Regions from separate parts of the Oceanobacillus sp. FSL K6-0127 genome, predicted to be linked through region 1. Evidence: riboswitches for the same ligand, from Rfam matches in the RefSeq annotation. Region 1 holds a riboswitch; each other region holds the start of a gene.
What was found. A riboswitch is a leader RNA that binds a small molecule or an ion and turns the genes downstream of it on or off. The one in region 1 is predicted to bind thiamine pyrophosphate.
Positions count from the first base shown of each region.

Region 2: linked by a shared signal. The riboswitch ahead of thiW (energy coupling factor transporter S component ThiW) and the one ahead of MHH64_RS19765 (3-oxoacyl-ACP reductase) in region 1 are both predicted to bind thiamine pyrophosphate.
Region 3: linked by a shared signal. The riboswitch ahead of tenA (thiaminase II) and the one ahead of MHH64_RS19765 (3-oxoacyl-ACP reductase) in region 1 are both predicted to bind thiamine pyrophosphate.

Region 1 is NZ_CP150287.1:4,044,233-4,047,516, reverse strand. Features, by position in the region: gene MHH64_RS19770 (LLM class flavin-dependent oxidoreductase) at 1-1,202, opposite strand, end outside; gene MHH64_RS19765 (3-oxoacyl-ACP reductase) at 1,284-2,036, opposite strand; TPP riboswitch at 2,187-2,286, opposite strand; gene MHH64_RS19760 (DNA alkylation repair protein) at 2,542-2,787, opposite strand; gene MHH64_RS19755 (hypothetical protein) at 3,117-3,284, opposite strand, start outside.
Region 2 is NZ_CP150287.1:1,135,836-1,139,119, forward strand. Features, by position in the region: gene thiD (bifunctional hydroxymethylpyrimidine kinase/phosphomethylpyrimidine kinase) at 1-573, opposite strand, end outside; gene thiW (energy coupling factor transporter S component ThiW) at 651-1,136, opposite strand; TPP riboswitch at 1,312-1,427, opposite strand; gene MHH64_RS05660 (LytTR family transcriptional regulator DNA-binding domain-containing protein) at 1,666-2,721, shown strand; gene MHH64_RS05665 (ABC transporter ATP-binding protein) at 2,896-3,284, shown strand, end outside.
Region 3 is NZ_CP150287.1:567,681-570,964, forward strand. Features, by position in the region: gene tadA (tRNA adenosine(34) deaminase TadA) at 47-505, shown strand; RNA gene ffs (signal recognition particle sRNA large type) at 572-837, shown strand; TPP riboswitch at 1,023-1,125, shown strand; gene tenA (thiaminase II) at 1,325-2,014, shown strand; gene dnaX (DNA polymerase III subunit gamma/tau) at 2,217-3,284, shown strand, end outside.

The sequences.
Region 1 (3,284 bases):
CTGCCGGGTAATGTAGGAGGCATTAGATTAAATCCGTCAGCAACACCAGCTTCAAACCAGACCTCCATTTGATCCACAATTTCTTCGGGTGTACCTATTAGTGTGTGATGTCCACCGCCTGCACTGAGATAACCTAATAATTCTTTTACTGTAGGCTGGGTATCATTGATAATTTCCAGTATTGTTTCGTAACGTCCAACTGGACCAGTAAATTCTTCTACTGGAGGTAATGGAGGGACTGCTTTATCAATTTCCCAATTCGAACAGTCCTGCTGAATAAAGAAACTCAACTGTTTTAAAGCTGTTTCAATAGGTAATTGCTCATCTAAAGCTGCTTTTTTGGCTAAAGCTTCTTCACGTGTATGCCCTACATAAGTTACTAGGCCTGGGAATACTTTAATATGTCTATTGCTGTCTTCGCTTTGTTTAACTTGTTCATCTAATTTTTTATGAAAACTTTTTGCTTGCTTTAAGTTCCACGACACGGAATAGACTGCATCGGCATATTTTGCGGCTAATGCAATGCCTTGTTTAGATGCCCCCGCTTGCATGGATACTGGCTTGCCTTGCGGACTTTTTGGCGTGGTGGATGGGCCATGCACTTTAAAATACGTACCATCGTGATGAAAAGGCTGAATGTTTGATGGGTTTATCAATTTTCTTTCTTCCCGCTGATGCAGAAACGCATTATCATCCCATGAAATAAATAACTTATTCATTAAAGCAGCGAATTCATCTGCCTTTTCATAACGTTTGTCACGAGGAGGCAGCTCTTCCATACTATGATTCAACGCCTCTAAATCAGTCATGGAGGTAACGAGATTCCAGCCAACACGCCCTTTTGTAATATGGTCTAAGCTTAAGAGCTGCCGGGAAGCTGTGAAAGGATTAGAAAAAGTGCTTGAAATTGTTGCAACTAATCCAACATGATTTGTCACTTGGGAAATAGCTGTTAAATTGACTACTGGATCAAACCAAAATGCTGGCATATCACTGGCATGTTTAGCCGGAAATGATTGATTATCAGCAAAAAATACTGCATCAAAATAACCTTTTTCCGCAACCTGTGCTAAAGATTGATAATAAGAAATCTCCCCAATATGTTCAATGCTTGAGTCAGGCATTAACCAAGCAGCTTGATGGTGTCCGCAACCATACAGCAAAACACCTAAATGCAGTTGTCTTTCTTTCGTTTTTGTCATTTATTTACACCTCAACATACATCATTATTAACTGTCTTGTACATTCCGTTTTTGAAGGATCAGCTATCGTATTTTAAGCTATTAGTTCATTGTTAAACCGCCGTCTATTGTGAAATTTTGCCCTGTAATACCGTCAGCATTTTCTGAAGATAAATAAGCGACCATATTGGCTACATCTTGAGGTGTGGTCACTTTCTTCAATGGCGTTGATTGAGCAATTAAATCGAATACTTCTGGTGTTGTAACGGCACTCGCGTTAGTTGTTTTTAATAATCCACCTGAAACTACATTCGCTTTTATGCCATATACACCTAATTCGGCAGCGATATTACGTGTAAAACCGATTAATCCAGCTTTTGCTGTTGTATATTCATGGTAGGGTACAACAGGATTTTGATATAAATTTGTACCAATGCTTATAATACTTCCATTTTGTCGTTCAATAAATTGGGGGATGACGCTTTGAACGACATTAAATGCTGCTTTTAACGTACCATCCAGTTGTTTTTGATAATCTTCCCATGTAAGTTCTGTGAAGGATTTTTGTTTGGTTGGATCAAACTTGAAATCTATTAATGCATTATTGACGACAACATCTATTTGGCCAAAATATTCCGTTGCTTTTTTTATCAATTCATCTACTTCTTTACGATTTGTTACATCAGCCCGAATGGCAATAGCATTCTCTTCACCAATCTCAGAAACGAGCTTCTCAGCAGCTTCTTTGCTTTGATAGTAGTTGATAACCACTTGAAATCCTTGCTGTGCCAATGTCTTTGCAATAGTTGCCCCTAACCCTCTGCTGCTGCCTGTTACTAATACTGTTCTAATCATCCTAACCACTCCTATACTATTAATTTAGCGTGAAACTTACATCATAAAAATGATAGATAAAATAAAAAATACGCAACCTTCCCATAGGAAAGCTGCGTAAAAACAAATAACTACATATTAAGAATAAGGCATAAATGTTCTTTAAGTATGTATTTAGAGTTTACACTTTCCTACGCTAGTTTCAACTAGTTCAGGTTCAAAGGGTTTGAGTAATACTCATCTCAGTTAAATAACACCCCTAGTGCATATAATTAAGTTATATCCATATGTTATAATCTTTAGAAATTTATGTCAAGGGAATAGGGATGGTTAACGTAATTTTATGATTTTTTGCTATAAAAACGTGATTGTTTTTTTATTCAATTTATACTATTGATCATAATGGATTCATATTTATAATCGATCATTAATTAACAGAGTTTAGGTTCCTTAAAAGGTTTGTTCAAATAAATGTTTTCTCAACAACAAAAAATCATTAGGGTCGCAGCAGACACACATACAAACATTAAAAACCTGCATATTTAGCAAACTGTTCAAATGTATTTTCATTCTCTATCAAACCACATATCCCACATTGAATACGGTATTTTGGCCCCTTATACATCTGATGGAACATTTCCGTACTCTCATCTGTATAACTTTCCAGTAATTCTCCAGTTTTTGCGTCTAGTTTAACAGGTATTGCGATTTGCTCAATGAGATTAAAGCGGGATTTATTTGTTTTGCAATTTGGACAACGGTATGGCTTGATCCGTATTGCACCTCCATATGTCTTTTAGTGATGACAGTCATTTTCTGATTTTCATGTTTATTGTGGCCTATTTGCTTTTTATTATTCGGGAAACTGTTTGTTTGGGAGTTTTGTTTTGGTTAATGAGCTTCTAAAACAACGTGTGGTGGATATTTATATACAACTTGTTAGTATCTTTCACTATAGCCGATAAGGATGAATGAAACGTTAAAGTCACTTTTCGATAACATTTTTTCAATGGTTCCCTCTTTCAGTTCATTGGCCAAGTCTAAAATATCGGTAACGGCCTGTTTCAATTCACTCACCTGATTTTGAAGCCGTTGCAGTTCCTACAGTTGCGCCGACGATAAATCCGTTTCCTGTTGCCACTTGACGAGTTGCCTTTCGTAGATCGGCGCAAATTCAAGCTGTTCCGTGTAGGATCGGATGACACGGTTGACTGTGGCATCGTCTAATATATGCGGTTTAGAACGGGCTGCCAATTTGGTTCTGGTTTC
Region 2 (3,284 bases), 1.5 Mb from region 1:
GCCATCATAAAGGAAATCAATTGCTTCCCCTTCTCTGTGTCCACCTTTGATTAAGGCAGCACCAACACCGAATTCCTTCACAAGCAGTTCTGCAGCTTGTTTCATATCATCTGTTGTTTTAATCGTTTCTCCAATAAGAAATTCAGCTTCTGGAATATTCGGTGTTACAAGTGTTGTCAGGGGTAAAAGCTGTTTGCGTAAATAATCACGTGCCTCTTCTTCGATTAAAGCATCTCCGCTCGTTGCAACCATAACAGGGTCCAGGACATATGGAACTTGAAGTGCTGCTATTTTTTTCTGGATAACTTTCATCATCTCCTGATTGGCGATCATTCCAGTTTTCAGTGCGTGAATAGGCATATCAGAAATCACGGAGTCTAATTGCTGTTCAATTATTTCAATCGGTACATGGTGAACGGCTTGAACACCTGTTGTATTTTGAGCCACAACCGAAGTAATTACGGACATCCCATAGCTTTGCAGCTCTTGAAATGTTTTTAAATCAGCGTGGATACCTGCACCGCCACTTGGATCTGTACCGGCAATTGTAAGTGCACATGCTACTTGTTTCATTGGTTATACACCATCCTTTCAGAAGATACCTCACATATAAGTGTCGTTATTTCAAATCCTTTTATAAATCATGCAATTTAATTACGAATTAAACGTTTACTTGAAACCCTGGATACGATAAATAAGCCGATAATAGAACCAGTAATACTACTAACAAGAAATGGTGGGATAAAGGCGAATGCTCCGGCAGAACTTCCCATAAAAATGTAAGCAAATGGGACAGCGAAAAGTGCACCGAAAATCCCGCTTCCAACGCCTTCACCGATAGCGGCTAATGATTTCTTGCTGGATTTTTTATAAAGATAACCTGCTAAAAAGGCGCCAACCATCGCACCGGGAAATGCTAATAATGTCCCTAGCCCGAGCATATTGCGAAGCAAGCTAATCATAAAAGCGATAACGACAGCTGGACCTGGTCCAAGCGTAACAGCTGCCATGACATTAATTGCATGCTGGACAGGATAGGCTCTAGCAATTCCAGCGGGAAACCATAATAGTTGAGCGGTGATTGTCCCAATTGCAATAAATACTGCCATAGTAGTTAATAAACGTGTTCGATTCATCAAGTCCTCCATTTCTGGGGTATCACAAAAAGCAGTGATGTAAACCAGTACGCTTCTTTATAGCAATTGCTGCTTCCTGGATTTTGAAGTTTAGCTACGGACACGGAGCTAGAACTGGACGTAAAAAAGCTAGATCCATTAGGACCTAGCTTGATACGTGTGAAAAATAGTTTAGACATATGTCAGACTACTTCCCTCCGCTGGTATTAACCAGATCAGGTCCATAAGAGTCGGGAAATGATACACGCTTCCCTCTCAGCCCACGCTTTTTGGGCACCCCTAGTAGTTTAAATGCGATAGAATTGTAAATTCATCTCTAAGCTTAACAAATTTTTTAACTTTTGTCATTATTAACATGGAAAACATGGTATAACTAATGTAGTCTGCTAATTATATAGTAGAAGCGTTACGAAAAAAATGGTACATACTCTTGATTTAGCGGAACGTGATTGCACTTTTTATTGTGTAATGGGAGATAACAATGAATAAAAGGATACATATAAAAAAGTATTAAAGAAAGGCTGATAGAATGACAATTTTAACTATGAAAAACATAGAAAAACATGAAAAGGATACACAGCTATTTCCTGCTTTTAATTTAGAAATTGCTGAAGGGGAGCTTACTGCCATTTATTCAACGCTAAATGTTCGAAGCACGCTTTTAAATATGATTCTCGGAAAAATCCCCATTGTAAATGGGGAAATCCGTGTAAAGGAAGTAACTATTGCAGAAAACAAGCGAGGATTTTTACATCAAGTTGGTATTTGCTTTTTTGAAGATGGGATGTATGAGAGATTAACGGTTTCTGAGTATTTTCGATTTTTTTATGACTTATATGAAGTTAAACAAACGTTTGAACGAGTTATCCATCTAACACAGCTGGAAGGAAAGAAAAACAAGAGAATTAGAGATTTAACATTTTCGGAAATGAAACGTGTACAATATGGACGTTTATTGATTCAGGATCCTTCTTTATTTGTTTTTGAGGAGCCTGATTTGAATGTAGACATGGAGACAAAACGTGTATTTATTAATATTACAAGAAAGATACAAGAAGAAGATAAAAGTATACTTGTTCTAACTGGGAATATGGAAAGTGCCGTCACGGTTGCTGATCGTGTTTATCGATTGGATGAAGATGGTTTACGAATTATTGAGACGGAAACAGAGGAAGATACAGAGGAAAGAGATACAGAATTAATTCCAGCAGAAGAAACAGATAATGAAAAAGACACAAAGCCAATTCAATTGAATAAAATTCCAACGAAAGTTAACGATAAAATTGTTTTATTTGACCCCCCTGAGATTGATTATATTGAAAGCAATGATGGTCAAGCAAATATTTACATAAAAGGGGAAGCATTTCCAAGCTCACTCACCTTAACGAATTTAGAAGAGCGCCTGCAGCATTTTGGATTTTTCAGATGTCACCGCTCGTATATTGTAAATTTACAAAAGGTTCGTGAAGTGATCACATGGACTCGAAATAGTTATAGTTTGATTTTGGATGACAAGGAAAAGTCGCAGGTTCCGCTGTCTAAAACAAAAATGGCGGAATTAAAAGATCTACTCGGCCTTAAATAAGCTCCGTTCATCGAAAAAGTAGAAATATCAAGACTTGCAACTCGGATAATTGAGCGTTAAAAATGCGCCATTCACCTTGAAAAATACTCTTTTCATAGGAAATATGCTGATTTCCCTTCGCTTTCCATTTATTCTAGAGTCACAAACAAACGAGATCTACGGGGAGGAAGAATTTTGGAAAACATTATTGAAGTGAAATCATTAGCAAAGATTTTTGGTAATAAAGCTGCATTGGAAGATGTAAGCTTTCAAGTAAAAAAAGGAGAGACATTTGGATTTTTAGGACCGAGTGGTTCTGGAAAAACGACAACTATAAAAATATTAACTGGACAATTGATGCAAACATCTGGAGATGCGACCGTATTTAATTTGCCTGTTGCTTCATTAAATAAGCCATCCTATCGAAAACGAATTGGTGTTATTACAGATAATAGTGGATTGTATCAGCGGTTATCAATTTATGACAATCTGAAATTGTATTGTGAGCTTTATAATGTGCCATCGAAACGAATTAGTGAAGTGTTAGAGATGGTTAATTTGACGGATGATACGAAAAAGGTAGT
Region 3 (3,284 bases), 970 kb from region 1:
CCTCTTTTGGATTGATTCAAACTTTAAAACAAAGTGTTGTGATAATATGAGTGATGTAAAATTTATGGAAGCGGCAATTGAAGAAGCCCAAAAAGCTTTAACATTAAATGAGGTTCCAATTGGTGCGGTTATCGTATATAACGATGAAATCATTGCAAGGGGCTATAACTTGCGAGAATCCTCGCAAACGACGCTTTCCCATGCTGAGCTTGTTGCCATTCAAGAGGCAAATGAAAAGATTGGAAGCTGGCGACTAGAGGATTGTACGCTCTACGTTACATTGGAGCCATGTCCGATGTGTGCAGGTGCTATTGTCCAATCGCGAATTAAACGTGTTGTATATGGAGCAACTGATCCGAAGGCAGGATGTGCGGGCACATTAATGAATTTATTGAATGAACCTCGCTTTAATCATCAGGTTGAATTAACGGCAGGTGTTTTACAAACAGAGTGTGCTGCATTACTAACGGATTTCTTTCGAGCACTTCGAAAAAGAAAAAAATAGTCGTAAACCGGGCGTATCCGCTTTTGATGTTGCATTTTGTCGATAATTTCGCTATAATGGTAAATACCGTGCTAGGTGGGGAGGTAGCGGTGCCCTGTACTCGCAATCCGCTATAGCGAGGCTGAATTCCCACTCTAGGTGTGGCGATTTTATGGTCTGCCTTAAGGGAGTGGTGTTGACGCCCGGGTCCTACGCAACAGGAACCCATGAACCCTGTCAGGTCCGGAAGGAAGCAGCAGTAAGTGGAATTTTCTGTGTGCCGTGGGGAAGCCTAGGCCGAGCCATGAACTTAAGTAACGCATAGGGTCGTCACATCGAAAGTGGGTGCACGGCTACATAATGCAATCAAACACTCTTTTAAACGCTATAAAGCATTTGAAAGAGTGTTTTTAAATTCACCTAGAAAAAATCTTTCTAAGCTGCATGCCATATGGATAAGAGTTGGATGTTGGGATTTTTTTCGTGTGAATTATTTTACTTTTATGAAAAAATGGAATAAGATAGAAATAGAATATAAAAAATCCACTAGGGGTGCCATTTGGCTGAGATAAGATTCATTTCTTGATCCCTTTGAACCTGAACTGGCTAGTACCAGCGTAGGGAAGTGGAGCTGGTGACGTATACATAATTCTGTAACTGTATATAAAACCACTCCATTTCGGGGTGGTTTTTTTGTTCTTCATTCTAAATTTATAGAAAGGAGATGTTTTGATGGATGTTATTGCAAAAATAAGAGAAGACTAGCCGTTTATTTTTAATATTACCAATGAAGCTGTAGTAGAAGTAGGCTATTAAACAAAATTAGGGGAGGAATTTTCTATGCGTTTTTCAGAGTTATTGCGAGAGGCTACGAAAGAGAGTTGGAAATTAAGTCTAAATCATCCGTTTGTACAGGGTATTGTAAGTGGTGATTTGCCACTGGAAACATTCAAAAATTATATTCTGCAGGATATCTATTATTTGAAGCATTACGGCAAGGTGCATGCTTTTGCGGCTGCACATTCAGATGATTTTCATGTTGCTGCTAAGCTGGCAGAAAAAGCAAAGAAAACAGCAGAAGCAGAGCTAACAGTGCATAAGGAGCATGCAGGGATTTTAAAGATTACCAATGCAGAAATTGAGAATTTTAAACCTGCACCAACTGCCTATGCTTATACATCGCATTTGTACCGTGCATCGTTGTCCGGAAGTTTAGCTCAAATTGTAGCTGCAATGCTACCATGTTACTGGTTATATGCTGATATTGGTTTGACTTACAAGGACGCAAAACCGAAAGAAGAAATTTACCAAAATTGGCTGAACACGTATGGTAGTGAGTGGTTCCAAGAGTCCACACAGGAAATGATTGACCTGCTCGATGGATTAGCGGAAAAGGCAAGTGAAACAGAAAAAGAGAAAATCAAAGAGCAGTTTATTCTTGCGAAAGAATATGAGCTCGCATTTTGGGAGATGTCCTATACATTTGAAACATGGCTTTCGGAAAAAGCAACGAATCCGGCATCTGTTTAAAATTATAAAAACCAGGGTGGCTGATGATATGCCATCCTGGTTTCTTAGTCCCATAGAACAAACAAATCTTCTCCACCTATAACGAAATGTGATAGTAACTCCAGATGAATGTTACAAAAAATATATTTAACCCTGTTTTGGTTCACATTCACCCCTAAAATCGGGTATAATTAGAAATAGATCATAGAGGGGAATCTGTATTATGAGCTATCAAGCTTTATATCGCGTTTGGCGTCCAAGAACTTTTGAGGATGTCGTAGGACAAACACATATTACGAGAACACTGCAGAATGCGATTGTACAAGATAAATTTTCGCATGCTTATTTATTCTCTGGGCCAAGAGGAACAGGGAAAACAAGTGCTGCCAAGATTTTTGCCCAAACAATTAACTGTGAGCATGCACCAGTCAAAGAACCATGTAATGAATGTGATGCATGTCGTGGCATTTTGGATGGCTCGATTTCAGATGTTATTGAAATTGATGCTGCATCCAATACGAGTGTCGATGATATTCGTGAAATCCGAGACAAGGTAAAGTATGCTTCAAGCGCAGTACCATATAAAGTGTACATCATTGATGAGGTACACATGATTTCAATTAATGCATTCAACGCATTACTAAAAACGTTAGAAGAACCACCAAAACATGTCGTCTTTATTTTGGCAACGACCGAGCCACATAAAATTCCATTAACGATCATTTCTAGGTGTCAGCGATTCGATTTTAAACCGATATCCAATCAGGCAATTGTAGATCGTATGCAAACGATTATGGAAGCAGAGAATATTTCTGTTTCGAAAGAGGCATTGGATACTGTTGCATTAGCAGCAGAAGGTGGAATGCGTGATGCGTTAAGTATTCTGGATCAAGCAATTTCCTATAGTGAGGACCAGGTAGAACTCGATGATGTGTTGGCTGTTACTGGTGGTGTTTCCCAGAAAGTGCTCACCGATATCGTAAAGGCCATGCATGAAAAAGATGTGGAACAGGCGTTACAGCTATTGGATGATTTGATCCAACGGGGGAAAGATCCTGGACGATTTGTATATGATCTGATTTATTTTATGCGTGATCTATTGCTTTTCAAAAGTGCTCCATCGCTAGAAGGATTGTTGGAGAGAGCAAGAGTGGATGATAACTTCCTTGCGCTTTCTGATTCTGTATCAACCTCATGGATTCAGGATGCAATTATCCAACTGAATCAGTGCCAACAAGAGATCAAGTGGACGAATAGTCCAAAGGTATTTATCGAAATAGCGGTACTCACG